2 linked regions of the Thalassoroseus pseudoceratinae genome follow. The protein of the gene in region 2 binds, or shares a complex with, the protein of the main gene of each other region. Links are inferred from orthologs where the notes say so. Each region holds a gene or a part of one and is shown on either strand. Other genes may lie near its edges.

Evidence for each region.
Region 1: the proteins of hslU (region 2) and hslV are in contact, whole or in part, in a solved structure (PDB 1G4A), measured with the Escherichia coli proteins. The link is inferred for Thalassoroseus pseudoceratinae from one-to-one orthologs.

The regions. Positions count from the first base shown.
Region 1 is NZ_JAALXT010000003.1:685,853-700,695, forward strand. The notes cover bases 6,783-9,606. They hold hslV (ATP-dependent protease subunit HslV), read right to left. Parts: upstream 8,569-9,606; coding sequence 7,996-8,568; downstream 6,783-7,995. Other genes in these bases: G6R38_RS12790 (arylsulfatase), read right to left, coding at 6,783-7,810; G6R38_RS12800 (SufE family protein), read left to right, coding at 8,741-9,166; G6R38_RS12805 (aminotransferase class V-fold PLP-dependent enzyme), read left to right, coding at 9,217-9,606. Outside these bases: G6R38_RS12770 (GGDEF domain-containing protein), read right to left, coding at 1-574; G6R38_RS12775 (C45 family peptidase), read right to left, coding at 919-2,172; G6R38_RS12780 (aldehyde ferredoxin oxidoreductase family protein), read right to left, coding at 2,518-4,329; G6R38_RS12785 (alkaline phosphatase D family protein), read right to left, coding at 4,454-5,890; more of G6R38_RS12790, read right to left, coding at 5,936-6,782; more of G6R38_RS12805, read left to right, coding at 9,607-10,470; G6R38_RS12810 (hypothetical protein), read right to left, coding at 10,925-11,173; G6R38_RS12815 (hypothetical protein), read right to left, coding at 11,207-11,740; G6R38_RS12825 (DUF5906 domain-containing protein), read left to right, coding at 13,315-14,843. UniProt on the Escherichia coli protein: Protease subunit of a proteasome-like degradation complex believed to be a general protein degrading machinery. The complex has been shown to be involved in the specific degradation of heat shock induced transcription factors such as RpoH and SulA.
Region 2 is NZ_JAALXT010000006.1:201,022-215,996, forward strand. The notes cover bases 5,699-8,654. They hold hslU (ATP-dependent protease ATPase subunit HslU), read right to left. Parts: upstream 7,872-8,654; coding sequence 6,525-7,871; downstream 5,699-6,524. Other genes in these bases: G6R38_RS21410 (aminopeptidase), read right to left, coding at 5,699-6,422; yidD (membrane protein insertion efficiency factor YidD), read right to left, coding at 8,142-8,336; rnpA (ribonuclease P protein component), read right to left, coding at 8,375-8,654. Outside these bases: nickel pincer cofactor biosynthesis protein LarC, read right to left, coding at 1-1,085; G6R38_RS21395 (AAA family ATPase), read left to right, coding at 1,452-2,834; G6R38_RS21400 (YifB family Mg chelatase-like AAA ATPase), read left to right, coding at 3,006-4,541; G6R38_RS21405 (zinc finger domain-containing protein), read right to left, coding at 4,708-5,232; more of G6R38_RS21410, read right to left, coding at 5,301-5,698; more of rnpA, read right to left, coding at 8,655-8,755; G6R38_RS21430 (LOG family protein), read left to right, coding at 8,874-9,467; G6R38_RS21435 (ion channel), read left to right, coding at 9,510-10,529; G6R38_RS21440 (type IV pilus twitching motility protein PilT), read right to left, coding at 10,617-11,762; G6R38_RS21445 (Uma2 family endonuclease), read right to left, coding at 11,822-12,475; imidazole glycerol phosphate synthase subunit HisF, read right to left, coding at 12,495-13,352; G6R38_RS21455 (sulfatase family protein), read right to left, coding at 13,535-14,975. UniProt on the Escherichia coli protein: ATPase subunit of a proteasome-like degradation complex; this subunit has chaperone activity. The binding of ATP and its subsequent hydrolysis by HslU are essential for unfolding of protein substrates subsequently hydrolyzed by HslV.

The sequences.
Region 1 (14,843 bases), on a different replicon or contig from region 2:
TCCCGGTCAGTTCCGATTTCTGGCCGAGCCCGATGAGATAGAGATGCTTGACCTTCGTTTGGTCGCGAGTTGCAAGTCCTTGAAAAAGTCGAGTGGCTTCCAGTTCATCGCCCGTCAGGTGCAATACACAACCGGGGAAGAGCCGTTCGATTAGGCTTTCGTCAAAGACCAGACGATTCACAGATTCGCTCGACAGTTGATGATGTCGGCAAACGTGTCGCTCTGGCTCGTCGATTCGAACCAACGCTGCAAAGTCTCGGACATCGTCGCTCGCAAACCGCTTGAGAATCAAATCGAGCCCAGATCGGATCGTCGATTGTGAAACAAACTCGCAGAGCAACCGATTCTCCATTCGCGTCAGCTCATGCTCGGCTTGGATGTCACGCTGTTCGTCTCGCAGGGTCTTGAGTTCTTCGCTGTTGGTTCGGTATTCGCGGTTAGTCTGGGCAACGTAGTGGAGGTGAAGTATGTACTGGATCAGACAAATCAATGCTAAAACGACAACGAAACCACCATCGAGCATTCGTTCAAGAATGCCGGATAGATTCACCGCGATCGCATGACAGACTAGCATTTTCCCCCCAATCACATTGCCGAATCATCAAACTCAACTGGTTTGAGCATGAAAGGCACAGGGAACACTAGCATGGAAATTGTTACATGTTCGCGATTCCTAACGAAGCATTCCCAGCGTTTTGAAATTTTTTCCCTGCATAATCCGCATTCTCCGTAGAACCGGAAAATGCAATGCATATGCAAGACGCTGGTCGGTTGAATCGAACCGTGATCTCGCGGATTTTGAACAGTTTCGGCGTGTGGTGAACGTTCGCAGTCTGTAGTGAGGACAACAGAAAATGCCGGTGAGACCGCCTTCGGTCTCACCGGCATTCCACGAACAAATTGTGAGCCCCAACTCGACTAATTTTCAGCAATCGCAGGCTCAACCGTAGCGTCACCCACGGGCACATCCAGCAGGGCCTGCAATGCAATGGCGGCCATCGCTTCCTGGAACTTTAACAGCGTGTGGGCTGGCGGGGTTGTCTTTCGCCACTGCGACAATTGAACGGTTGTCCGATCGACGATTTCCTTTTCCGCCCGAATTGTGCGACTCCAAATCTGATTCAGATGACGAGTCTGCAGAATCTGTTCATTGTCTGACGCGTAGTTGGCCTGGCGGATCTCGTAGACCGCCGCACACAGGTGGTCCATCTTGATTTTTCGTTCTGCCAGTCGCTTGGAACGTGCCGTATTGACCCAGAACGGGACAGCGACAGAGAACACTGGTTCTCCCAACATCGTCCACATTGTTGTCAGATCGCTGCTCTCACCATCCCGCACACCTTGAAAAACGGCCGCAGAAACCGTGTTGAACCGGTTGATTGTCGAACGGGTATCGACCACCGGCATCAGCTTTCGATTCGGCGTGACGACATTAATGCCATCCGAAAGATCACGGCTGCAAGTCTCAAGGAAAAATCGGTAATCGATCGTTCCGGTCTGCTCGAGCTCCTGACGTAGCAATCGCTCAGCTCGCAGGTAACGATTGCCTGAGTAGACCTTTTCAAAACCACCCAGCTTGAGCGCCTTCGGTTTTGAGGCGGTCATGGAAAAATTCGAACGGACGATGAAACCCTCAGGAGCAGTCTGGGGATCGTTCGCATCAAATTTGGCGAAACTTCGGTGACCAGCTTCGTAGAGAACTGCCGCGCCTTCGGCATCGATCACGGCAAAGTTGGCTCGTGTTCGCCGACCAGATTGGTTGGTTCGATCAAGAAGCGTCTCAAAATCGGCCGCCGTGCGACAGGTCTGCAACGCCTGTTTCATAAACCGGCCGTTCCCGTAGCCCCGTGAACTACCACGAGGCAGGTCCTTGGAAAGCGAGTTCTCGATGCAAAAACCGGCCTCGTTCATTCCCATCCAAATTCGGTCGGAATCATGCTGATCCACAACCGCGACGCATTGCAGTTCACCGTCATCGAAATAACGGACATCGTTCTCACGGGTGCTCGTGTCACGATTCTTCCATAACAGCGGACGTTGATCCGGAGTGACGCGGCCAGAAACCACGGCAATCGTGCAACCCATGCACCGTGTCTGGACAGAAAAAAACGCACAGACAAGACCGAGCATCCCAAGAATGGCATGAACGCTCCCTCGATTCAGTTTTGCCATATCGCCTCCCCAGTCGAATCATTCGAGTATTGAGAGTTAAGACCGATCTAGTATAAGCATATGCGATTTTGCAGGTTTTGCAAAAGCCCAAGTTGATCCGTCATCATGCCGTGATCAGCGAATCCCCGATCTTTAGAACCGGTTTCGACACCGAAGCCTGGCAGGTCGTCGGTATGGTTTTGGGTGTAAGTGGTTTTGTCAAAATAGGTTATGTGGTTTGCGTTTCATCGGGAGTGTTTGGTGCGGACGCCAGCGAATGAAGGTTTAACGGCAACTTTGAAAATTTTTCCGGAAAGGCGGTTTTTGGCTCAAGTGCGACGTCAGTTATGAAAGTCTCTGTTGAAGTCAGAGATCGTTTTCAATCGAAGCAACTAACGAAGGAGGCAGCCAACCGTCGTCCGTCCAACCGCGGTGTTTGTTATAATTGGTGATCAAATGCTGTAGGTGCGTACTTGAGAGCCGTGCACCGGCGCTTGCTCCATCTGGCAATTCGTCCTTGAGAAATCTGGGCGGGAGCGTGTCTTCGGCGGGCGTCCACCCCTGTCGGATATTGAAGAGTTTTTTCGCCGTGACGATCCGACACGCGGTCTGTTTAAGTTCGTCAGCAGACATTCCCCAACCGGTGACGGGGCGTAGCAGCTTGCTCAACTCCTCGAACTGATTTTCGAACACACCTCGCAGGAATTTGCAGAGGATCAGAGAGTCCAAGACGGCGGCTTCGTTCTCCGTACGGATTGCCGGTTCCACAGCATCGGGACTGAGTTCAAGTCGATCGACTTGTGTTGAGAAATCGACTTGGTACGCCCCCGATCGGTTGTGGTCAGCCCCCCGGGTTCCCACAGCAAAACCGAGTGCCATGGTTTGGAGCGCTCGCGGTTCGTATCCGGGAATCTCTAATCCTTTGACATGCGGAGCAAATTCGGCCGACTCCGGTCCGATCATTTCAGCCAACGCCCGCGTTCCCAACGCCAGTTGGGGACCGATTCCCTCGCCTCGACCAATTGCGCGGATCGCGGATAGAAGAGCATTTCCATTTCCGAAACGTAGGTCAGGAACGTCCCAAAGACCTCGCTCCGCACATTCCATCGCAAAGGCGATCGTTCCTCCGGTGCTGATCGTATCGAGACCGAAGTCATCACAAAGCCGCGATGCTTGCAATACCGTGTCCGGATCAGAGATCCCGCAGAGGGGCCCTAGGGCGAACAAGTTTTCGTACTCTAGACGAACTCCCGCCGCGTCGTCATCCTCACCGGGATTGTGATAAATGTGTTCACAGCCAATTGTGCAGGCGGCACAACTCGACTGAGTTTTTCGCCGCGACTCGTTGATGGTCTCGGGAGCCAAGCGATCGGATTCTGCAAACGAACCCGCTTGAAAATTCCGTGTTGGCAGGGTTCCCAACCGATTGAAGGTCAACAGATTCGCAACAGTGCCCAATTCCCGATACTTTGCGGTTGCGGGGCCGAACGATCGTCGGGACAGATCACGACTCAAACGAATCAACTCGTCGGGGTCGGCGTAGTTCGTCGTCAGATTCCCCCGTACACCAATTGCCTTCACCAGTTTTGAACCCATGACCGCACCGAGACCGCCACGTCCCGCATGACGACCCTCGTTCGAAATGGTCGCGTATCGCACAAGATTCTCACCAGCCGGGCCAATGGCTGCGAACCGCCAACTAGAACCGAATCTGTCAATCAGCGACTTCTGGGTCTGGGGCAGAGTCTGCTGAAGAAACTCGGGTACCGGTTCAAACCGTATGTCATCAGACTCAATTAAAACCGTTGTGAGTGACTCGGCTTGTCCGACAAGAACGAATGCATCGTAACCGGTCTTCTTAGCTGCAATCGCGAAGTGCGATGAAGAAAGGGAATCGTTGATCCTGTGGGTCAGGGGGGATTGAGCCAGAACTGCGAACTTCGCCGACGTTGTCAGAGGACTGCCAACAAGCGGGCTGAACACAAAGATCAATGGAGCGGCAGGTTCGAGCGGCGACTGTCCAACTCGCGATTCCCGTAACAACAACCAGGTGCCCAGACCGACACCACCAAGATAACGTCGAAGGATGCTCGGAGGGATCGCGACGGATTCTGTCGATTGGTCGGTTAGATCGATACGCAGATAGCGACCGTGATATCCATAAGGTGCTTTTGACATACCACAATTGTAGCAGAATGAAGCTACAGTCGCTCAACCAAGCACGTTACAAGGTAAATTCGTCCCCGGAGATCGCCAGCGGCGGTACTATCTTGAAGAGTTGTAGACACTCGAAAGACTTCAACTAGTTTTCGACGTCGGCTGACTTGCTGACTTTGTAGAGCGATGTGCCTTCGTCATTGCGAAAATCAATTGTCAGGTTGGGCATTGAGTCAACCGTGACAAAGAGAAAACCACCAGAAGGTTTGGCATAGTGAAATGGCTGCCTGACCTTTCCTTCAGGGTCGGTACTATTCTTCGCCCCAGGATAGGACCCGATGATTGCATTTTCGTCATTCAACGCGCCACAGGAAAACTCTTCGATTCCAAGGGGATGGATACTGTGATACTGCCAATGACGATCACCGCAAAACACCATCACATTTTCGAGTTCATTGTCCTGTAACCATCGAAAGAACGCATCCGCCTCATGGCGGAAGCCACCGAGATTGGCGTGATTATCTTTCTTGTTTTTGGAGTCTGGTCCGACCATTGGAGTCGGCGAGATCAAGACTTTCCAAGTGGCGTCGCTCTTCTTTAGAGTTGTCTGCAACCATTGCTTTTGTACGGGACCCCATAGCGATTTCTGAGGACCATCTTCCATTCGATTCGGTGATCGATAGTCACGCCCCTCTAAGAACCAGAGTTGCAGATGCTTGTGGACGCGATGCGTGCGATAGGTCGGTGACGCAAGATCTCCCGCTGGCAGAATCGGCATTTGTTCGCGAAACATCGCAATGCCCGTGTCAGGTGATGGCTTGCGATCAGACTTGAGATCGGAGTCGTTGAATCGATAGTCATGATCGTCCTTCAGCCAATAGGCAGCGGTCTGACCGTAGAACTCGACCAGACGGGGCAACCGAAATTGCTCATGCCACTTTTCCCGAAGCTCTGGTCGAGTTTTTGCGGCAGTCTTCGCCGGGTGGTCATAGTAGACAATGTCACCCGTGCCAATGAAAAAGTCTGGCCGAAGTTTGAGCATTGCAGAATAGGCGGGATACCCAAGTTTTCGGTCTTTCTCAGACGCCAGTTTGCTCTTGCTGTTCTTTCCATACATAAAGAAAGCATAGTTCTGGCAGCTACCCATAATGAACGAGGCCTTTTGGTCCGACGTTTCTGCCGGCAGTGTTTTGAACTCACGGATGGGGCCGCTCTTGGTATTTGACTTGTCACTTCCGAAGTGGAGCCGATAGAAATACCGAGTTCCGGGATCGAGATCAGTTAATTCTGCGCGGACAATATAGTCATCGTCTGGTGTCGCCTTCAGCCAATCGGTCCGATTCGTTTTCTTGAAGTTCCGCGAGTCGCTCCATTCAAAAAATGCCACACCGTTTGCCCCCGGAACGTCACCGGATGGATCCAGTTTTGGCCCTGGGATTGCTGTGAGTCGAGATTGTAGCAGCACGCTCGTTGCTGTTGGTTCTCCCGCGAATTCTCCCTGCGCGTGAAAAACGTCATCTGCATGAACATGGACACCAGAAATTAATGAGAGAATTGCTATAACGAGTCGGCTGTATTTCATCAGGAGTTCCTCATTTGTTTGTGGGTCGCGGCTGCGGTGGTTGGGCTATTGCTTCTCAGCGGGGGTGACTCGTTCTACGTAGACATAATAGGCACCAACGATTTCGTTGCCTTCCTCATCGAGAAACCATGTTTGCATTGTCGTCGGTCCAGCTTCCAAATCCACGTTGAATTCGACTGATTCTCCGTTGGATTGTGGCGATGCCGCTTTTGATGTGTCCCCGATTTTTAGTTTGGCCGAAGCGATTGGCAATGCACGCCCTCTCAGCAACTGCCCATCAGTGACCTTCGTCATGGGAGCATTTGCATTGAGCCTTAAATGGCTCTCGCGTGGCCATCGTCTAAGTTCAAACGTGTAGGTTCCCGGCTCGGCCACCGTGAGATGCCAAACTCCGTTCTTTCTCACGCCGCGACGAATCTGCTGCTGTTGGTCGACGAAGACATCAAGCCATTCACAGGCTGTTAGCAACATTGGGTTTTCCGCGTCGTGACCGATGATGACTCGTTGCGGTTCGAATACATCGCCCTTGACACCATCCCACCATTCGTCGAGATGTTGTTGCATCCGCTTCACGACGCGAGAATGAGTTGCGGCAACGTTATGATCTTGATGCGGGTCGGTTCGCAAATCGTACAGCCGTTGATTTTCTAACAGACGCCAATGCTTCCACAAAACGGCGGCACCGTCGCGATGTGGGATCGCGGGGTTTTCACGAGTGTAGGTGACTTTGAATTGCGGCATTCGGCTATAGTTGATGACTAGCATTCGGTCAGCCAAGGCGTCTTGTTCACCTTTGAGTATTGGTGCCAAGCTAATCCCATCAAGGTGGTTTGGAATTGATGAAATCTGCCCAAGTTCCGCTAGGGTTGGTAAGAGATCTTGGACGTGTACGAGACTGTCAACATCACGAGGCTTGCCAAGTTTGCCATTCGGCCAACGAATGAAACATGGGACGCGATGGCCGCCCTCCCAAAGTTGAGTCTTGTGTCCTCGCATACCAGCGTTGAAATAGGTGTCTCCGAATGTGCTGCCGTTGTCGGTCAGGAATACAACAATCGTGTTGTTAAAAAGATCGTTCTTTCTCAGAAACTGATCTAGCTGGCCCATGTTCTCATCGATGTTCGCCCCCATTGCGAGAAAACTGATCAGGGCTTCTCGTCTAGCAGGGGTAAGATTCTCGACGATCTTTGGATTCTTTGCGATTACGTCCCGAATTGGTTTGCGATAATGGTCTGGGACAAAATGAGGGGAGTGTGCGGCGTTAAGAGGAATATACGCAAAGAAGGGCGATTGCTGAGTTGGCTGGCGTTGCATCCACTTCATTGCTTCGCGGAAGAAAACATCCGTGCAATAACCGTTGTAGGTTTCGCGGTCGCCATTGTGAATATACGTATCATTGAAGTAGTCGTTGTTCCAATAATCCGGCACACTGTTGATATGTGAAGACGGGAACCATAGGGCTTCTTCAAAACCTCGGTCTTCTGGTCGGAATGGATAGTTGTCCCCGAGATGCCACTTTCCAAAAATCCCAGTGCGATAACCGGCGGACTGAAAGATGTCGGCCATCGTTTCGAGTTCGGGACGCAGCAGCGTTCGTCCGCTACTCACATTGATCGCACCGTTACGGAACGCATCCAACCCTGTTAGCAGTTGCCCACGGGTCGGTGTGCACATTGGCGAGACATGAAAGTCCGTGAGGCAGACACTCTGTGACGCGAGGCGGTCGATGTTCGGAGTTTCCGCAATCGGATTGCCGTGACAAGAGAACTCACCATAACCTTGGTCGTCGGTCATCACGATGATGACGTTCGGCCGAGATTGGGCCAACGCCTGGATTCCACACGTCAGCAGAGATGCAACAGCGAGGAAGTTTACAAGCCAGTGTTTGGCGTCGAAAAGAGTTGATGCGGAGGCTCGCATGTGTTGGCTTTCAATCAGTTGTGTTCAGTCGATCCGATTCCAAAGGGGGGCTGAATCGCGATTTAGAAACGCTCATCTCAAGTAGGGCGTTGGGTGTTTAATCCTCGTCGATGACTGTTGCAAAGAGTCGAACATGACGTCGTTGGAAACTGTGACTCGCGAGGATTGACAACTTTGAGCACCCGTTATTCGTCGCTTGGCAGTTCCTCGATGATGATTGATTCATTCGTGAAGACGTCGATTTCGGCGGCGATTTTGAGTCCTTCACGGACGATTTCCGTCGCAGAAAGATCGGAATGGCGGTCCAGAGCACGGGCGGCCGCCGTCGCATATTGACCACCGGACCCGATGCCGACAATTCCGTCGGTCGGTTGCACGACATCTCCGTTGCCGGAAAGAAGCAACGTCCGTTCCTTGTTGGCCACAATCATCAACGCTTCCAGCCGTCGCAACGCCCGATCCGTTCGCCAATCACGGGCCAATTCGGTAGCGGCTCGCGTGATATTTCCGGGGTAATCCTTGGCTTTTGTCTCAAAACGCTCAAGCAGGGCGAACGCGTCGGCAGTCGAGCCGGCAAAACCGACGAGCATGCTTCCATCGAGTACCCGCCGAACCTTGCGGGTATCCGATTTCATAACGGTATTGTTGAATGTGACCTGTCCATCCGCACCCAGGGCCACCGTGCCACCGCGTCGAACGGAAAGCACCGTTGTCGATCGCCAAATGTCTTTTTGTTTCGGGCGCGGATTTCGAGACATGAATTGATCCCTGTGGTTGTGGTCCAGTTTCGTCATTGTTCAGGCTAGCGATTCGGGTCAACATCGGCAACTGGCGTAACTGTCCCTTGGACCATGCTCGTGGGATGCCTAGAATGCAGACATGCAAGACAATCATCCAACGAATTCCACTGAGAAAGATCGAACAGCACCGATGTCGGAAATGACAATCGAGGAATTGATAGACGAATTCCAGTTTCTAGGCGATTGGGAGGAACGTTGCGACTACCTGATCGACATGGGGTTTGACCTCCCCGAAATGCCATCAAGCGAGAAAACCGAACAAACCAAGGTGCATGGGTGTCAGAGTAATGTGTGGCTGATCACCCGCGTGCGAACCGAAGACGGCCGCACAACTCTCGACATCATCGCGGATAGCGATGCAATGATCGTCAAAGGGTTGATTGCGGTCCTGCTAACTCTGTACTCCGGCAAGTCTCCCGCGGAGATCCTCGATATCGAGCCACGCGAAGTCTTTCGCGAATTGGGTTTGGATCGACATCTGAGCCCTGCTCGGAAAAATGGATTGAACGGCATGGTTCAGCGAATCCGCGAGTTGGCTGCTCAGGTGGCGGCCTGAATCGACCGCATTGTTACGATGTATCTCCCTCCTCGAAAAGTCCGATCACAATGAGTGTCTCCACGTCTGTGTCCTTCGATGTCGAAGCCATCCGCGCCGAATTTCCGATCCTCGGAAAACCGCTGCCGAAGGGACGGCCGCTGGTCTACCTCGACAACGCTTCGACGACGCAGAAGCCACGTTGTGTGGTCGACAAAGAACGAGAAGTCCAGGAGAACTACTACGCCAACGCCTATCGCGGCGTATACAAATTTGGTGCCATGGTGGACGACGAATTGGAGTCCACGCGAGAGAAAATCCGAAAATTCATCGGGGCGGCCGAGGTCGAGGAAATCGTCTACACCTCGGGAACGACGATGGGAATCAACCTGGTCGCGAACGGTTGGGGGCGGAAATTCCTGAAGCCAGGTGACGAAATCCTGCTGACGGAAATGGAACATCACGCCAACCTTGTACCATGGCAGTTTGTTGCGAAGGCCACGGGAGCCATCGTCAAATTGACGCCACTCACCGAAGACGGTCGTGTCGATCTCGGGGCGTTTGCGGAGCTACTCAGCGAACGCACCAAAATCGTCGCCATCACAGGGATGTCGAACGTCCTCGGCACGATGCCTCCAATTGAGCAAATCACCAAGCAAGCCCATGCCATCGGGGCTGTTGTCCTCGTCGATGGAGCGCAAAGCGTGCCACACGGTGCGACTGACGTGCAATCACTTGGCGTAGATTTTCTCACGTTTTCCGGTCACAAACTCTACGGTCCGTCCGGAGTTGGTGTGCTCTACGGACGACGGGCATTACTCGAAGACATGGACCCGTTCTTGTGCGGCGGGCACATGATTTCGCAGGTCTTCGACGATCACAGCACCTGGGCGGAGATTCCCGCAAAGTTCGAAGCCGGGACGTTACCAATCACCCAGGCCATTGGATTGGGGGCGGCGATTGATTTCGTAAGCGAGATTGGTTTCGATGCCATCCACGCCCATGAGCAAGCCCTGCTGGAGCACGCCACCGAGCAACTCAACTCCATTCCTGGAATGAAGATTTATGGCCCATCTCCTGAACACAAGGGGGCCATTTGCAGCATGACCATCGACGGGATGCATCCGGAGGATATGGCGAATCTGCTGGACCGCAAAGGAGTGTTTGTTCGTCATGGCCACCATTGCACGATGCCGTTGCACTCAAAGTTGGGGCTGTCGGCGACCACTCGCGCCAGCTTCGCCATCTATAACACAATGAATGAAGTGGACGCTTTGATTGACGCCATCCACTTCGCCCGAAAACGACTCCGATTGACCGACTAATCCGCGAAAATCGACCGATTTCCTGACGGCAGAAGTCTAACTTTCAACCTGATGTCTTGTCATTGGGAATCAATGTCTTGCTCGGTTCTGGCTGAGGCTCACTCGGCAGACCGGATTCTGATTTAGTTTCTTCGATCGACCGGGACGCAGCTGGTTTGCCCTGTTCCGGAGCGATCGGAATGCCAGAATCCTCAAAAGTCGGTGTATCGTTTTTCCGGGTCCCTCGGCCAGGTGGTGTCGGAACCGGCTCGTTTCGTTGACGAAGACGGTGTTCCCGAATCGCCCGAGTTTTGTTGGGGCACTTCGATTTCACAACGCAATTGATGCAACTCGTCGATCAATTCACGTTGGTATGATGGCCCAACCGAATGCTGTCTGGGACGCGATTCGTGTTGTGGCGAGCGGTTGCGTCCTCTAGACGGGCGTTAAGGACGTTCCTGATCACGGTGATGGTTCAACGTTCGTCGGCCGCGATCAGGCCCCGATACCCGACTGCGGAATTCTGTAGCTCCAGCGACATCGATGTTCCCCAACTCCATTGGGATGACCGAATCCAATATCCCACACCAACGGGAACCATCGATCTCAACAGGAGCGACCATGACGGCATCTGACTGGTCCGCGTCTGGATTTGTTCCTCGATACGACGATTGCTCGTCTGTGTCGTGGCGAGTCCGTTAATGGAAACGAGAAGTTTGACCATCACGCGGAGCCGTTGCCGACCGTATTTGGCGAATCAGTGAGCTTCGTTGGAGGCGGCCTCTGAAGAAGGCGATGTCGGGGCGGAGGCCGGTTTCTTGGGGTGTGGAATGTTCATCGCGACGATGACGATCGAGATAATCACGCCAACAGTACCAACCCACATCCATGGGCTCGGTTCGGTTTTGCCATGGTAGATCCAGGCACTCACCAACGCATTGATGGTCACCGCTCCGCCAAACACGATCGGCATAACTAATCGCGAATCCCCCTTCGAAATCACCAACGCACTCGTCAGGCATAATGCACCGAACGCCCCAAGGCAGCCAGCGAGGAATCCCCATTGCAGTGCCGGCCATTGGTCACCTTTGAACGAGAAGTCATCGCCCTTGATCGACATCGCAATTGAACCACCGACAATGGCAATGACCAGATAAGCCAGACCAATCCCCAAATAGGGTTTGAACCCGCTGTATGCCCCAATCGGGCTCCGTGCCTTCCCGAGAGTCGGCCCGTAAATTCCCCAAAACAAGGCGGTTCCCAATGCAAAAATAATCGGCAAATACTTCATCAAACGTGTTCCTTCGTTGTCCAGTCATGCCAGAAAGATTGAGTCAGACTATGGGCCAAGAGCGCTCAGCCAGATTGAGTTTTTCCGCGACATCCTATCGCTTGAGGTCGACCTCGACCAGTGTTCGCGGCAGTTCATCGGCTGTCAAATCCGTTGAGCCAGGAAAGAATCAGCACTCTCCGTCATTCCGGTCGGCCACTGCTCAATCAGAATCTCCATACCTCACTGTCGCTCAGACGGCAAAGTGCCATCAAACTTCCCTCCAGCCCAGGTAGGGGAACCACACAAGTCGACCCATCGACCAATTAGCACGCGAGGCGACAAAGCGTTGCATCATCAAACGTTAAATGTGGAGACTTGAGAAAGTTGCGATTGCTTGACGTAAGCGTCCTGAAATAAATGACTTACGCAACCCAGGGAGCGCAGTGTCGCGAGAGACTCACGAGACGGAATGTCCGAACCTGATCAATGCAGTAGGGCAGAACGTCGTTCCGAACCCAGTAATGTCGACCACAGAGCAGGGATAAGACGACTGCGTTCATGTGCAACCGATCAAAAAATCCCCAGTTGGGCATTCGCAGACCTGGAAAACCAGATTCGAACTGATTAGACTTCGTGTCGAACATTCAACCACAGCCCAAGTGGCGGAATTGGCAGACGCGCTAGGTTCAGGACCTAGTGGGCTTAACGCCCGTGGAGGTTCGAGTCCTCTCTTGGGCACTATGGTATGAAAGGACTTACGGCAAATCGCCGTGAGTCCTTTTTTCGTGATGTTGCTCATTTGGTAGCAAATTGGTAGCAATATTGCCGTTGTGTTGCTCAGGTGTGGCTGAGGGTCAACCTCGAATATGGCTATTTCGGGAAGATTGCCGCGAGCTAAAAACCGGTAGGAGAACGTCGACTTCCAATTACAACCGTTGCCTCTTCAATACCGTGACACACGTGCGGATATCGCCACGAAAACGTGAAGAGGTAGCTTTCGTGAGGTTCACCCCCACGTGCATGGGGACTTCTTTGTCAGCCGTCAGGCCGCCTTCGTCGCGAACGGTTCACCCCCACGTGCATGGGGACTTCGAAATCGGCCAGCAGCTCCGAGAAAGCGTCAGCGGTTCACCCCACGTGCATGGGGACTTCGAGCACACCTTCCGAAAGTTTCAAAAGGATCACGGTTCACCCCCACGTGCATGGGGACTTCGTCAAAGCTGGCATTTTTTTTCCTATATTTCACTTAAATATGCACTCTAGTAGTATGTAGGGAAGTGATTCTGCGACTGTCTTTTTGAGTCGTCAGAATACCAGAGTGACAGATTCTTTCTGTTCTGTCGCGTAACTGTCATTCCTTTACAGTTTTCGACCGCCCGAACTCGCTCTCTGCGTCAAAACCGGGCAGGCAACGCAATCGCCGACCGTCAACTCTGATTACGGCGGCGGAACCCATTTCTTGAGCGGCTGTCCCTGAATTCTAATTTGACGGCCGGCAGCTCGAATCTATTTCGCGAATCTCGACCTCCGAGATCGCTCTTTTCCCCAGCGAGCGACCAGATTCCGCTCGCGCAACTCGTATGGAGAGTAGCATGGCTACTGTTACAGAAGTCCTCCACAATTTTCTGAAGAACGAGAGTGATAAGCATCATTCTCCAGACATGCTTAAACGCATTGAGCCTGGCATGGAATGCCAGATCAACGTGTCGTCTGCGAAAGGTGAACCTGTCGAAGGTCGACGCAACACTTACACAAATGGTTCCTATAAATGGTGGAATATTCGAATTCCGAAAAATGCTGCCTCCACACCGGAACCACCTGACTACGAAATGACGTTCCCCTTAGAACTACATGCTGAAGCGATCGGCACGACTGGCTGGAACTATGAACTTAGGGAAAGCTGGTGGGTCGGTTTTGACTTCGATGCTATTTCTGGACATGCCGACGGCTTCGGCGTGAACGACGCTGAGCTAGCGGAAGTCAAGAAAAATGCAATGGACCTCGATTATGTCGAGGTTCGTCGCTCAACAAGTGGAACCGGCTATCACCTTTACGTTTCCTTTGAGGACGTGGAAACCTCAAATCATACAGAGCATGCTGCGGTCGCTCGATGTGCACTCAGTAAGATGGGTCAGGATTCTGGCTTCGATTTTTCGCAAGCAGTCGATGTTTGCGGTGGCAACATGTGGGTGTGGCACCGAAAGGCCACATCGGAAAATGGCGGACTGAGCCTGGTCAAGGCTGCATCGCGTAAGCTGCGAGTGGCCGATCTACCAGCAAACTGGCGCGACCACGTCGATGTTGTCAGCAAGCGAAGGTCGAAGGTCCGACTACAGGGAGTTTCAAATGGCGATATCGATGACTTCGAGTCGCTAACTTCGGCGAATACTTCAGTGACTTTGACAGATTTCCACAAAGCTGTCATCGACGCTCTCAGCAAAACCGGATTCTCGACTAATTGGGAGCCGGATCACGGCCTAGTTCAAACACACACTTGTGCCCTGGCAAAACTGTTCAACGGCGACAACGCACGAAAAGAGCTCGGGCTATCAGGCGTCTTCACTACGAATTCTGAAGGGACCGATCCCAGTACGCCGAATTGCTTTATGTTCCCACAGGAAGATGGCAGTTGGCGAGTTTTTCGGTTTGGTCCAGGTACCGAAGAACACGGTTCGTGGAATCAAGACGGAGCCGGTTGGACATGGACCTATTTCAACCATCGCCCAGACCTCCGGACGGCTTCTCTCGCTGTCGGCGGTGTAGAGGACACTGATGGAGTCAGTTTTCATTTCAGAACAGCTGCCGATGCGCAAGCTGCTTTGACTCACCTTGGGACAAGCGAAAGGATTCCTGAAAAATTCCTAGATCGGGAATGCGCGTTGAAGAGGCATCGTGACGGCCGGGTAATCGCTCGAGTTACGATCGCCGGACGTGAGGCAATCCCCTTCGAATGGGTCGAAAAGCGTGGAAAGATCGCCGAGCGATTGTTTGATGTGGTCGCAGTAGAAAATAGCAATTGTCGCCAGAACGGTAATTTCGATGACATCTTCAGAAGCCTTACCACCCCTGCTGGGTCCGATGCAGGTTTTGCGTTGAAAGACTCGAATGGCAACTGGGTTAA
Region 2 (14,975 bases):
AATTCCGGCGTGAAAATCGCTTGGTTGCCGTGTCGGAACCCAAGTTTCCCCTGCACCGGCCCAAAGACTGTTTCCACGGTGTGCGGTTTCCGCGTGCGTTTGGATCGCCACAGCAAATGCCGTCGCACCCCGAAAGTGCCGGTTTCTTCAAACAAAATCGATTCGAGTTCGTCGACCTTCGCCGGTGAGCACAACACGCTCAAAACAATACCGGGGCGATCTTTTTTCATTTGGATCGCCGTCGAGTACACGTCCAATGCACCAGCGTCGAACAGCTTCCGTTTTGTGAATCCGATGACTTCGCCCGAAACGTCATCAAGGTTCGTTTCCAACAACGCCACTTGATCGACTTCATCCGACGCAACCGCCGTGCCGACGAACAACCGCAGCAAGTTGGCACGTTGCGGGAAATCCTTGGTGCCGGCTCCGTAGCCGATGGATTCGATCCGCATTTCCGGCAAACCTGGTGTGAACCGATCGACAAACGTCGTCAAAATTGCCGCCCCGGTGGGCGTTGTCAATTCGGCTTCCACGGGCACATCGGTCAGCGGAATGCCCTTCAGAAGTTCCGCCGTTCCCGGTGCCGGAACCGTACAAACGCCGTGATCGATCAAAATCTGCCCGCGGCCGGTCGGAACATGAGAACACACGATTTGTTCAGCGGCGAGCAAATCGAACCCCACCGCTGCCCCGACAATATCCACAATCGAGTCAATCGCACCGACTTCGTGAAAGTGCACCTGGTCGATCGGCATGCCGTGAACCGTCGATTCCGCTCGCGCCACATGCCCGAACAAGCGTTTGGCGAGGTCGCGTTGCCGATCGGTGAGCTCCGTCGCACCATCGATCAGTTCATGCACGTCGGCCAAATGCCGATGGGCGTGTTGCTCGGGATGTTCGACCCGCACGTACGTCGCTTTGAAACCGCCTTTGACGACCGTATCCACGTGCAACCGCACACCGTCGATGCCCAGCGAGGCAATTGCGGATTGAATCGCCTCCGCCGGCACACCGGCATCAATCAGGGCGGATAGCGTCATATCGCCGCTGATCCCGGTCGAACAATCCAAATAAGCGATCCGCACGAGGCACCCAACTCTCAGCCAGAATCGAACGAGCGATCGTTTCGCCGTCGAAAAGTAGAAACGTCAAAACCGGTGAATTCTACCTGCCCACCCAACGAGTACCAAGGTCAAAACTCCTTCCGAGCAGGTTCTTTTTGACTCCCTCTTTCCGTGACCTACTGTACTACTGGACTTCAATCACATCGACCAAGGCCATGGCTCCGTGTGCGTCTCGACATAACCCGCACCGTTGGCACTCCTTGCAACTTCCCGAACCGGAAGTTGGCCGCTTGACAGTCCCCAAAATTTCCGTTTGCACCTGTTTTCCACTGAGTGAAACACTCTGTTTGGATACCGAGTCCGTCACCTCCGTTCAGTGAGAATTCCATGCTCAGCGAAGACCTTTCCAGCCTGATTGCCGAACTTCGCCAATCGACCGGGATGGACACGCAAGAGACACAAACGTGCCCGTTGCCACAGGCGCAGACAGAGCATTCATCGACGCCGCCAATGGCTTGGTTTCCGCGAGAACCCAGGGATTTAAAGTCCGCTGGCGTCACGGAACCCACGATCGAAGCGCTTGCGTTGAAGTTTCTGCTCAACGCTGGTGTGGCGTCGGCTCGGAAAGTTTCCGAGCAAGTTCGGTTGCCGTTCGCGATCGTCAACGACCAACTCCGCCGCATGAAAAGCGAACAACTGGTGGCCTACCGACGGTCCGCCGGCGTGAACGACTACGAACACGAACTCACCCCGGAAGGCTACGAACGGGCCGGCTTGTTGATGAAACGCAGCAGTTACTTCGGAGCCGCTCCGGTTCCGTTGCAGGAGTACCGCGACAGCGTTACCAAACAATCCCTGTTGCGGGAACGACCCACGGAAGCCTCGCTGCGAAAAGCACTCGGAGACTTGCAACTCGGTTCCGAGGTCATCAGCCAACTCGGTCAGGCGTTGATGTCGGTGGCGGCGGTGTTCCTCTACGGCAACCCAGGGAACGGGAAAACCAGTATGGCCGAACGGCTCACGCAGGCTTTCGGCAAAACCATCTGGCTTCCCAGGGCCATTAGCATCGGTGGCGAAATCGTCCGACTGTTCGACCCGACAATGCACGAAACCGCAACACCGCCATATCTGGGCGAAGATGCCAAGGTCGACGCTCGATGGGTCTGCATCGAACGACCGACTGTGGTTGTCGGCGGTGAGCTGACGATGGAAAGCCTGGAACTTTGTGTCGACAACTCCACTGGTGTGCTCGAAGCGCCCGTGCAACTCAAGAGTAACTGCGGAACGCTCGTCGTGGACGACTTCGGTCGCCAACGCATGAGCACCACCGAACTGCTCAACCGGTGGATCGTACCGCTCGAAAAACAATACGACTTCCTTAATACCCCCAGCGGCAAGAAGATCAAAATGCCGTTCGAGCAACTGCTCGTCTTCGCAACCAACCTCGCCCCTGAAGAACTCGTCGACGAAGCCTTCCTCCGCCGCATTCCGTACAAAATTGAAGCCCGCGACCCGGACGAATCGGAATTCGTCAATCTCTTTGGAAAACTCGCCACCAAGATGGGCATGGAGTGCGACGAATCGCAGATTCAATATCTCGTCGAGAAGCACTACAAAGCCGTCGGCCGCACCTTCCGCTTCTGCCAACCCCGCGACCTGCTCAATCTGATGCGGAACTACCAACGCTTCCATCAATTGTCGAGTACTGTCACACCGGAAATCATCGACGCCGCCGCCAGAAACTACTTCGCCGTCGGCAGCGTGAGTTAGACCGAGTCCTGTTCGAGCGTTTTCGCCGCATGCCGACCGAATTGAACGCGCCGACAAACTCCACCGACACAGTTTTCGCGAACCGGCATCAATCCGGCTTGCTTGCAGTCGCGTTCGCCTCGCCGCACAATGATCAATGGATGATCACGAGTTCATCAAGGCGAAGCTCGAATGCTGGCGAAATTGCTGACGTATTCCCTATTCGGGATCGACGCGAAAACCGTTGAGGTGGAAGTTGATATCTCGCCGGCGGCTATGCCGAAGACCACACTTGTCGGTTTGGCGGAGGCGGCCGTTCGGGAGAGCACCCACCGCATCGAGCGAGCCCTCATCAACAGTGGCTACACGCGGCCGATTGACAGAATCGTTATCAACCTTTCACCAGCCGATCTCCCGAAAGACGCCGCCGGTTTTGATTTACCGATTGCGCTAGGCATCCTCGCCGCCAGTGGGCAATTGACATCGGACCGGTTCGACAACTACGCCGCCACGGGCGAATTGGCTTTGGACGGTTCCTTGCGACCGGTCAACGGTGCCCTCTCGATGGCGGTCGCCGCGAGACAGCAGGGTTGCACCGGAATTGTCGTGCCGATCCAAAATGCCCGCGAAGCTGCCGTGGTCGAGGGACTGGAAGTCATCGCGGTTGGTTCACTCGCGGAAGCTGTCGGCTTTTTCACTGGCGAGTTGCCCATCGATCCCGTCGAATTTTCCTGGACGAACGCTGTCTCCGAGCTCGGCCGATACCCCATCGACTTTTCCGATGTCAAAGGCCAAGAGATGGCCAAACGTGCCGTCACCGTCGCCGCAGCTGGCGCCCATCACCTGCTGATGATTGGTTCGCCGGGCACTGGAAAGACGCTTTTGGCTCAGCGACTCGGGACAATTCTCCCTCGTCTGTCCTCGGAAGAGAGCTTGGAGACAACACGAATCTGGAGTGCCGTCGGACGCTTGCCGACCGAGCAATCACTAATCGTCCTTCGCCCATTCCGCACCCCACACCACACGGTGAGCGAAGCCGGTTTGGTCGGTGGTGGCAGCACGCCACGTCCCGGCGAAATCTCATTGGCTCACAACGGAGTTTTGTTCCTCGACGAACTACCCGAGTTCAACCGACGTACGTTGGAAGTACTTCGACAACCGCTCGAAGAAAACACCGTGACAATCTCCCGCGCCATCGGCAGCATCACATTCCCCGCCAACATCATGCTCGTCGCCGCGTTGAACCCGTGTCCTTGTGGATTTCGCGGTGATCCTCGTCGGCAATGTCAGTGCAGCCCTCAGCAAGTTGAACGCTATATTCATCGCATTAGTGGACCGCTGCTCGACCGCATCGATATTCACATTGAAGTCCCCCCCGTCCCATTTCGCGAACTATCGAACACGACAACGGGGACCACGAGCGAGCAGATGCACGAACAAGTTGTTGCCGCCCGAGAAATCCAACGCAAGCGGTTCCACGAGCACCCTGACCTTCTCAACGGCAAGATGGCTCCCCGTCAGATTCGCAAGTTTTGTCGTCTCGAATCTGCCGCCGAAACGCTCCTTAAGAATGCCATGGAAGAGATGGGCTTTTCCGCCCGGGCTCACGACAAGATCCTCCGGATCAGTCGCACACTCGCCGACCTTGATCAGCAAGACCAAATCACGGCAATCCATCTCTCCGAAGCGATCAATTATCGGACGCTTGATCGTCGATATTGGCAGTAGCCCACTGCGCCGAGTTTCCGCCGACCAAACTACAACCTAAAGCAATCCAAACGCGACTTATCCTCTCTCAGCCAGTTTGAAAAGACACACTCACCGAAAGAGCGAAATCGTGTTCGTCTTCTCGTGGCATTGATCGGTGCAAATAGCATTGGTTGTCTCAAAACCCTCACTCTTGACCTTCGAGTCGACTGAGGAGTGTGGCACGTTGTTGTCGATATCGTCGTTCTGCTTGTTCGTATAGCTCGGCTTTTCGATACGCGTGAATGCTCATTGCGATCCCCGCCGTGACAAAGATCACCCCGAACAACGGAAAGATTTTGGCAAAGCCGACGGGAATCTGTGAAGTGATCCCGAACGCGAAGATTGTCCACAAGACTCCGAAACCTGAGATGACGACCCCGCCGATTACAGTCCCACCCTTGGTCGGCACATGGGTATGGCCGTGCTTGCCGGTAATCATCAGCGATTGCCGCTCGGCCTCCCATTCCCGATCGAGTGCTTCAATGTCCTTATGTTTTGTGAGTTTAGCGACTTGCTCACGAAGATCGTCGATCACTTCCGTGAATCGCGTATTCTGAGTTCGGTGGACTGCAAGTCGCGAATCACAGTGCGTACAAGTCACATAGTTCGCCCCTTCCGGAACCTCCAGAGGCGCTCCACAACTATTACATGAAATGGATTCGAGTCTCACAGCCCTACCCTAGTCATCGACATTGCCTAGCTGATATTGGAAATCACCACTATTGACAATGTACTGTTCTAGTCGTCGAGTCCTACATTTAATGGTTGCAGATCGTCGGGAACAAATCGCCCGTCTTTGCGGATGAGTTCGCCATCGAAATACACATCTCCACCACCATAGGCAGGAGTTTGAATCAACACTAAGTCCCAATGCACACGACTTCGATTGCCGTTGTCGGCGTCGTCGTATGCATTGCCAGGAGTGAGATGGAAACTCCCACCGATTTTCTCATCGAAGAGCGTGTCTAGCATTGGATGCTTCACATTATGATTTGTCCCGAGCGACCATTCGCCGATATATCGGGCCCCTTCATCGGAATCGAGAACGGCGTTAAGCTTCTCAGGTTCGTTGTCGCAGGTCGCCTCAACAATTTTTCCGTTTTCAAAACGGAACTGAATGCCTTGATAGACAACACCCTGATAACGAGACGGAGTGTTATAGGCGATCGTGCCGTTGACGCTATCGCGAACCGGTGCTGTAAAAATCTCTCCATCGGGAATATTGCACTGCCCGGTACACGGGATCACAGGGATATCTTTGATCGAAAACTTAAGATCGGTCCCCGGCGCGGTTAAGTGGACCTCGTCGGCTTTTAACATCCGTTCTTCAAGGGGTTTTAGGTCTTCCGCCATCTTGGCATAGTCGGTCGTACAGACATTGAAGTAGAAATTTTCAAAGGCATCGGTACTCATATTCGCGGCTTGCGCAAACGATGGTGTGGGGTATCGTAGTACGACCCAGCGAGTTTTCGGGACCCGAACTTCGATATGCACCGGCTTCCACCAATGCTCCTGATAGAGTCCCATTTTGTCTTGAGGAACGTCGGCAAATTCATTGGAGTTTGCCGATCCACGCACACCGATGTAGGCATCGCATTTCGACATCCGATCGGCTTCAAGTTGACCAATCAATGCCATCTGTTTTTCGCTACCCGTCTTGTACAGACTTCGCAAGATCGCATTATTCTTCCAGGTGACTAGCGGAATCGCCCCGCGTTCGGCTGCTAGTTCGACAAGCTGACAAACTAGGTTCGGTTCAGGAAGATCAATCGCTTCAATTAGAATTGTCTCACCGGCTTGGATCCGACAACTATGATCAAGCAGTGTTTTTGCGAGAGTCTTGATTCGCGGGTCTTGCATGGTCTTCTCTTGATTGTTTTGGCTAGTACAAGTCAGATCGTGCTAGGACGTGTCCTAGCCGACCACTAGAACTTGTCCACTCTTTGAAACATATCAATTCGTCTATAAGACGAACTTACTGAGGTCTTCGTCTTCGGCAACAGACTGCAACCGCTGTTTGACGAAATCGGCATCCACCACGATCTTCATCGAACCGTCGTCGGGAGCACGGAAACTCACATCTTCCAAGAGACGTTCCGTCATGGTGTAAAGGCGACGGGCACCGATGTTTTGCGTGGTTTGATTCACACGGTAGGCGTAGTCCGCGAGAGCTTCAATGCCGTCCTGAGTGAACTCCAATTCGACCCCGTCCGTTTTCAGCAAAGCCGTGTATTGTTTCGTGAGCGACCCGGTTGGCTCGGTGAGGATACGAACAAAGTCGGCTTGCGTGAGGTCGCTGAGTTCCACGCGAATCGGAAAACGCCCCTGGAGTTCCGGCATTAAGTCCGACGGTTTTGAACGGTGAAACGCTCCGGCGGCGATGAACAAAATGTGCTCGGTCCGGACGGACCCATAACGGGTTTGAACCGTCGTCCCTTCGACGATCGGAAGCAGATCGCGTTGCACACCTTGTCGGGAGACATCAGCAGAGCGTTGCCCTTGCTCGCTGCCACAGACTTTGTCAATTTCGTCGATGAACACCATCCCACTTTGTTCGGCGAGTTGAATGGCTTCCTCATGGACGGCGTCCTGGTCCATCATGGCTTCGGCTTCCTGATCTGTGAGGACCTGCCGAGCATCTTTGACGGGAAGTTTCCGCTTCTTCTTTTGCTTGGGAACCAGTTTGTCCATCATGCCTTGGAGATCGATGTCCATGTTTTCCATGCCCATCGGACCGAAAACTTGCACGCTGTTGCCACGTTGCTCGACATTGATTTCCACTTCCCGATCTTCCAACTGCCCGTTGCGGAGCATCCCAAGAAACTTTTCGCGGGTACGCTGATGACGTTCGCGAGCAGCGGCCACTTCTTCTTCTGTTGTTCCTGAGAAATCCGGTGGCGGAATGAGTTCATCTAGAAGGCGTTGCTCGACCCGATCACCGACCTTGTCCTTAAGTTCCTCGCGTTTCTTGTCGCTCACCAAGTTGATGGCCGCATCGAGCAGATCGCGAATCATGCTTTCGACATCACGCCCGTAGTAACCCACTTCGGTATATTTCGTCGCCTCGACTTTGATGAACGGAGCCCCCGTCAAGCTGGCGAGACGGCGAGTGATCTCGGTTTTCCCAACACCGGTCGGGCCGATCATGATGATGTTCTTCGGCGTGACTTCCTTGCGAATCTCCGGCGAGAGCCGACTCCAACGCCAACGATTCCGCAAGGCAACGGCAACGGCACGTTTCGCGTCGTGTTGACCGACGATGTGTTGGTCCAATCGGGCGACGATTTCGCGGGGAGTGAGTTCGATCATGAGTCATTCGATGGTCAGAAGTCAGTAATTGGAAGCAACTCCCGATCTTAACGGATTCCATCGCGCATGAAGAGGCCTCGCCGAACTAAATTGCGGAGAGTCCGACGAGGCTTGGGGGGTTATTTGAGCCACCGATTGTGCCACGTTTTCCTCTCAATTGCAACAATGAACCTTGGGAATCGGTGGGGACAAACTGGCGAATCGCGACTTCACCTGGGATTCCTGTCAAATGCGTTGAGCTTGATATGTGGAATTTCGTCTGGCCATCGCTCACGGCGGATCGTAGCCACCGGGATGAAATGGGTGACACCGCAGAATCCGCATGACTCCCCGCCACGTTCCGCGAAGGATGCCGTACTTTCGGACGGCTTGGATGAAGTACTCACTACAAGTCGGCGTGAACCGGCACGAAGGACCGAGCAACGGACTAATGAAGCGTTGATATCCCCGCACGAGGCCAATCATCACGGCCGCGATTAATCGCTGAATTCCCCGGAGCAAACTCACGACTTGGCATCCCGATCAACGGACGGCAACCGTTTGGCTAGCCGACGCGCGGTTGACTTAAGCGACCGTTGATAATCTGCCAGTGTGGCCCCGGAGTTCTGACGAGGAATGAAAATCATGTCCATTCCGGCTGGCAAGTCGTGCTGCGACAACCGAAACGCTTCCCGCAATAACCGTTTGAGTCGTCCCCGCCGGACCGCATTTCCATGCTTCTTAGAAACACTCAAACCAAACCGCGTCTGCCCTGTCGGATTGATGCCTCCAAAAATCAGCAAGTGAGCATCCGCCGCCCGCACGCCACCGGCATAAATGCGGGCGAAGTCCTGCGACCGCCGCAACCGTTGGTCTTTCGAAATGCCGAAATGGGGAGAAGTCATCGTCAGTTCACTTTATCAGTCCATCGGGGAATGCACGATCATATGCTAGCACTTCCCGAGTCGCTCAACTATCGTTCGGTTCGCTGAAATCTTTGAACAACGTCAGGACACAAGTCAGATGAGTCAGCCAATCAAAGCGTTGTGCGTGTTTTGTGGTTCCAGTTTGGGAGCGGATTCCGTCTACAAGGAGGCCGCTCAGGAATTGGGTGGCGAGATTGCCCGGCGGGGGATGCGATTGGTTTACGGGGCCGGAAACATTGGCCTGATGGGTGTGATTGCCGATGCGGTGCTGGACGCCGGTGGTGAGGTCGTCGGCGTGATCCCCGAAGCATTGCTCAAGAAAGAAGTGGCCCACCAATCGCTGACGGAACTCATCGTCGTTGAAACCATGCACCAGCGGAAAGCGAAAATGGCGGAACTGGCCGATGCGTTCGTCGCCATGCCCGGTGGATTCGGCACGTTCGAGGAGTTCTGCGAAGTGCTCACATGGAATCAACTTGGCGTGCACGACAAACCATGCGGTTTGCTAAACGTCGCCGGTTACTATGATTCACTGTTGGCATTGTTCCAGCGAGCTGAAAACGATCGTTTCCTACGCCTGGAACATCACCAAATGGTCCTCACCGCTGACTCGGTCTCCGATTTGTTTGTGTGCCTCGCCAATTGGCAACCGACACCGCAGAATAAGTGGATCGACCGAGACGAGACGTGAATTGAAGAGCGATCGGTTTTGACTGACGGAGTGTGTGATTTGATGTCTGTGCTGATTTATGGAATTGCGGGCGCATTGATCCTGCTGGTGGTATGGGACGCGTTCATCACGGTGTTAAGCACGTCAGGTGGCGGGCCGCTGACCAACTGGTGGACGCAAAACATCTGGGGGGCTCTGTTACGGATTCATCGACGCCGGTCGATTCACGGCATCCTCGGTTTGACGGGTCCAGCGATGTTGATCGGGGTGATCTTGCTGTGGTATCTGTTGCTCAGCGCGGGCTGGTATTTGATTTTCGCCGTCCACCGTGACTCCGTCATTAGCAACTCGACCGGCGCGGCGACGGATCTGATGCAGAAGTTCTACTTTATCGGAACGACACTTTCATCGGTGGGTTACGGCGACTACGTGCCATCGACATTTCCCTGGACCCTGATCAGTAATCTGGCGTCGTTGACCGCAACCCTCGTCATCACCACGGCCTTGTCGTACTTTCTCCCGGTGCTCTCGGCAGGGATCGAACGCAAACAAACCGCTGAAGCCATCTTTGGAGTCGGTCAATGCACCGATGAATTCATCGAAGCGGCCTGGGTCGGACGATCGCGTGGCACGTTGGACAACTATATTTTGAATAGTGTTCTGAGCCGGGTAGACCAACTCTCCCATCGGCATTTGGCGTATCCGATCCTCCACTTCTTTCACAGCCCCTCTCCCGATAAATCGACGAGCCGGGCGATTCTCTTGCTTTCCGATTCGATTTTTCTTGTTGGCAAAGGAACTAACATCGAAGACCGTCCACCGGCAAGCCTACTCCGTTTGGCCGAGCGAACAATCGACAATTATGTCGATTTAACCGACAGTGGAGTCGCCAGTCCCGAGGATGGCAATTCAGATGAATTTCCAGACTCCCTATCGCTCGAGGTCCTGAAAAACCACGATCTCAAAGTTGTCTCGGACAAGGAATTTCAAGCCGCCACCGCAGAATATCTGCCGAAGCGAAAACGGTTAATCATGCTTTGCGATATGGATGGTTGGGGTATCGACGACGATCAACGCTGCTAACAAGCGAAAAGACGGTCGCCGATCGAAACGTGATCTGGCAACCGTCTTGAGGAATTCGCGTGTTCTTCGGTCGTAATTCGACTGCGTTTACAGAATCGCCGCCGCTTTGACGTCGATCCCTTTGAGCATCATCTTGAGTTCGTCGGGATTCGGCGAGATTTCGAAGGCATCCGCTCGGCTGATAAATTCTCGGTCGATGAAGGATTTCAGACTGTCGTTGAATTGCTGCATCCCTTCGTCTTTCCCGATGCGAATCGCCGCCGCAAGTTTTTCGTCGGTTTCTTCCCGAACCAATTTGCGGACGGTCGGGTTGAACCGCATGATTTCCACGATCGGCACCCGCGAAGGCACATCGACGATCGTTTTGAGCAGTTTTTGACCGACGATCGCTTTCATGTTCATCGCCATCGTCGCGCGAATGGCTTTGTGCATCATCGGTGGGAACAGGTCGAGAATACGGGCAATCGTCCCTGGTGCGGAACTCGCGTGAATCGTCCCAAACACCAAGTGACCGGTTTCGGCAGCGTGGATCGCGGTTTCGAATGTTTCGCGGTCACGCATTTCCCCCACCAGCATGATGTCCGGGTCTTCCCGCACCGCGTGTTTCATCGCCACGTGGAAGTCGATCACATCCTGCCCGATTTCCCGCTGATTGATGAGACACTTATCGGAGGTGTACACAAATTCGATCGGGTCTTCGATGGTTAGAATGTGTTTCCGGTAGTTCTGGTTGATCCAGTCGAGCATCGACGCAATGGTGGTCGATTTCCCGGACCCCGTCACCCCGGCGAGCAACACCATGCCTTGATCGTATTTACAAAGTTCTTCCATGACCGGCGGAAGAAACAATTTTTCGAATGGCGGAATCGAGCGTTCGATTTTCCGGGCCACCATCCCGACTTTGCTGAGTTGGGTCATCAGGTTGATCCGGAACCGCCACGGTTCACCGTCGGAAATCATCGTCTTCGCGAAGTCCGCCCCGCCATCACGGTGGAAAATGTCCAGGTTCCGTTGGTCCATCATGGGGAAGCAAAGTTCGATCATTTTGTCATTGTCGATCGGGTCCATCTGCAATTCCCGCAGTGCCCCCTTGATCCGAAACACCGGCGGACGACCAACTTGCAGGTGAATGTCGGAGCAACCGTGCTTGATCGCCAGCCGAAAGATCTTGTCGATCTCGATTTCTTTGCCCGGTTCAAAGGTCGATTCGGTCCATTCCGATGCCAAAACCATAACGTGAATCCTCAGAAACCCGATTGGGGGAAGAATATTGTTGTCGCGACGCTATTAGATTACGCCGAATTGTCTCGTTCATCCAGTAATTTTCGCAACCGTTCGACCTCAGCTTCCGCTTCGGCGCGGGCATGGGCTTCCGTTTCCGCTTCGGTTAACAACTCGTGACGCTCAATCGAGTCGAACAATCGTAGCCGTTCCTCGGAGAGCGCCAAATCAAGGCCGAGTTCGCGGCACTCCAGGCGGCCGGCGGAATTGGCTTCGATTGGTTCATACTCGTCGTCAACCAACCGGTATCCCTGCAACGCTGGAGAGAGATAATCGGATGTGGGGTCGAACAGAAAGTATTCCGCCACCCCCATTTCCGCGTACTGGCGGAGCTTGAAAATGCTGTCCTGTCGCCGGGTCGAACGCGATGTGATCTCGAACACAACATTCGGGACGCGATTTTCGACCCATGTCTGGAAGATTCGCCGTCGTCCGGGTTCACAGTCCTTAACCACGAACACATCCGGCACCACGAAATTTCGCGGCACCCCCTCTTCCGGATAGACCAGCAAATTGCTGCCGACGTACACTCGTCGTTCGCGGTATCGCAACTTGAGAATGTCACGCAACCGAATCATCCATTCGATATGGATTTCCGTCTCGCCCATCGGTTGGCCGTCCGATTCGGGGTAATCGATGTCCGTCAGCGATTCGGTCGAACTCATGGCGTGTTGACCTTCCGATTCAAGAGAGGACCGTTTCCAATCGCACCGGCACACCGGCGGCAGCGAGTTGGCGTTTGGTTTCGTCGATCGTGTATTCCCCGTAATGGAAGATGCTAGCGGCCAGAGCGGCACTGGCGTTGCCGTCGGTCAGGGCTTCCACCATGTGATCCGGCGAACCACAACCGCCGCTGGCCACGACGGGAATCGTCACCGCATCCGAAACTGCCCGCGTAATTTCGATGTCGTAACCATCTTTCGTGCCATCGGCGTCCATGCTGGTGAGAACAATTTCGCCCGCTCCCAATTGTTCGACTTCCTTCGCCCAAGCGACGGCATCCAACCCTGTCGGCAACCGACCGCCGTTGATGTGCACGTCCCAGTAGACTTCCGATTGCCCATCGCGACTGGCATGCGGACGGACTTGAAGATGCTCCGGCCACTTGTCTTTCATCTCGGCCGGTTCGTTATCGATCGGCACCCGCCGCGGATCGATGTTCACCACAATACACTGACTGCCGAATCGCAACGCCGCTTCGCGGATAAACTCTGGTGTCTTCACGGCAGCGGAGTTGATTGAAACTTTATCACAACCGGCTTTGAGCAGCGTGCGGATGTCGTCCAACGTGCGAATTCCGCCCCCGACCGTGAGCGGCATGAAAATCACTTCACTCGTCCGACGGACCACATCAAGGATGATCTCGCGTTCCTCATGGCTGGCGGTGATATCCAGAAACACCAACTCGTCAGCCCCTTCGGACTCATACCGAGCGGCAACTTCCACGGGATCGCCCGCATCCCGCAGGTTGACAAAGTTGATCCCCTTCACCACCCGACCGGCGTGAACATCGAGACAAGGAATAATCCGTTTGGCAAGCATGGCGACTTCGTTTGTTGAGATACGTCCAAAACTTCATTTTACTCGACGAACCGGCGTGGTCAACGAGTGATCGCAAGACGAATCGTAACCCAAACCGACAGCACGACACATCAAACCACGTCAATTCTTAAGTTAGGTCCTATTTCAATGACACCAAGCTTGAATAGTATTTCCGGAAACGATCACTTCGATTTCGTTGCCGACTTCTGGACTGCTCGTTCGCGTCTTCTCGTTTTTGCAGCGTTGGTCCGTGTCTTCTTCGAAGATTGCCCCGCTGGCTTTATCCGCCGATAATTCTTCTTCTCCCACGGAACATTTCGATCGAACAGCTCACCATATTTCTGATAGTCGTTGTAAGGAACGGCATTCGCTTTCCAGGCATCGAGCTCCGCATCATACTTTTCTCGCATCGCGCGAAGCATCGTCAAGCGGTTTGGATCGCGAGCAAGATTCGTCATTTCAAGTGGATCAGTTGTTAGATCAAAGAGTTCCTCGGTTGGTGCCATCGTTTCATCGCCGTACCACCAATACGTATACTTCCAACCGTCTGAGACAACACTCAGGCTATGCACTGGAAGTTTGTCAAAAGTATTCATCAAGGCTAAGCGTTCACGAACTTCTCCAGATGGATTCTCTAACAACGGTAATAGACTGACACCATCCATGTTTTTAGGAATCGGCAACCCTGCTAGTTCTAAGATTGTTGGTGCAAAGTCAACATTCCCGGTGAGTGAAGAACACCGTCGCTGTTTCCCGGCGGAGGCACTTCGAGGATCATAGACAATCAATGGCACACGGGACGACTCCTCCATCGGCAAGACTTTTGATCCATACCCGTGGGCTCCACAGATATAGCCATTGTCGCTCGTATAGAAGATGACAGTATTGCCAGCAACGCCTTGCGCATTCAGTTCATCACGAATCATGCCTAGTGCAACATCGATCGCATAGACTTGTTGAAAGTACTTCGCCATCTCCGCGTCGTAGTGCGTATCGTATTTCCACTCTGTGAAACGAGGATACTGGCGACCTTGCTTGCTTTGCTCGGAGAGATGCGTCCCCGCCTCACGGCCAAAATTCGCGGGTCTCGTAAACTTTTGACCGGCGTAGACATGATTGAACTTGGGATCGGGCGTGGCCGGCTTGTGAGGTGCTTTGAAACTAATCGACAAACAGAGTGGCTTTTTTTGTTTCGCCGCTTCGCGAATCGCATCTTGCGCGAATGCCCCATAGGACAATGTCGAGTGTGGATAACGCTCGGCGTATTTAGCCATCGACTTATTCCTTGCAGTCGCATAATACGTCTGCCCGGGACCGCCACCCCAAATATCGAAATCGTCTTCACATAGTCCTTTTCCCTCGACAACAATACCAAACTTGCCAGCAAACGCCGTTAGATAGCCAGCCTGACGCAGGAGAACGGGATAAGACTTTTTCCAAGTCTGAGGCTTCATATTTCCATGAGTGAAATTCGTACCCGTCTTGTATTCATACATCCCAGTAAACACACTTGCACGGCTCGCCATGCAAATCGCAGTGGTGTTATAGTGCCGATCAAAAATGACACCATCCCGCCCCAAACGGTCCATCTGCGGCGTTTTGACCTCGGGATTACCATAACAA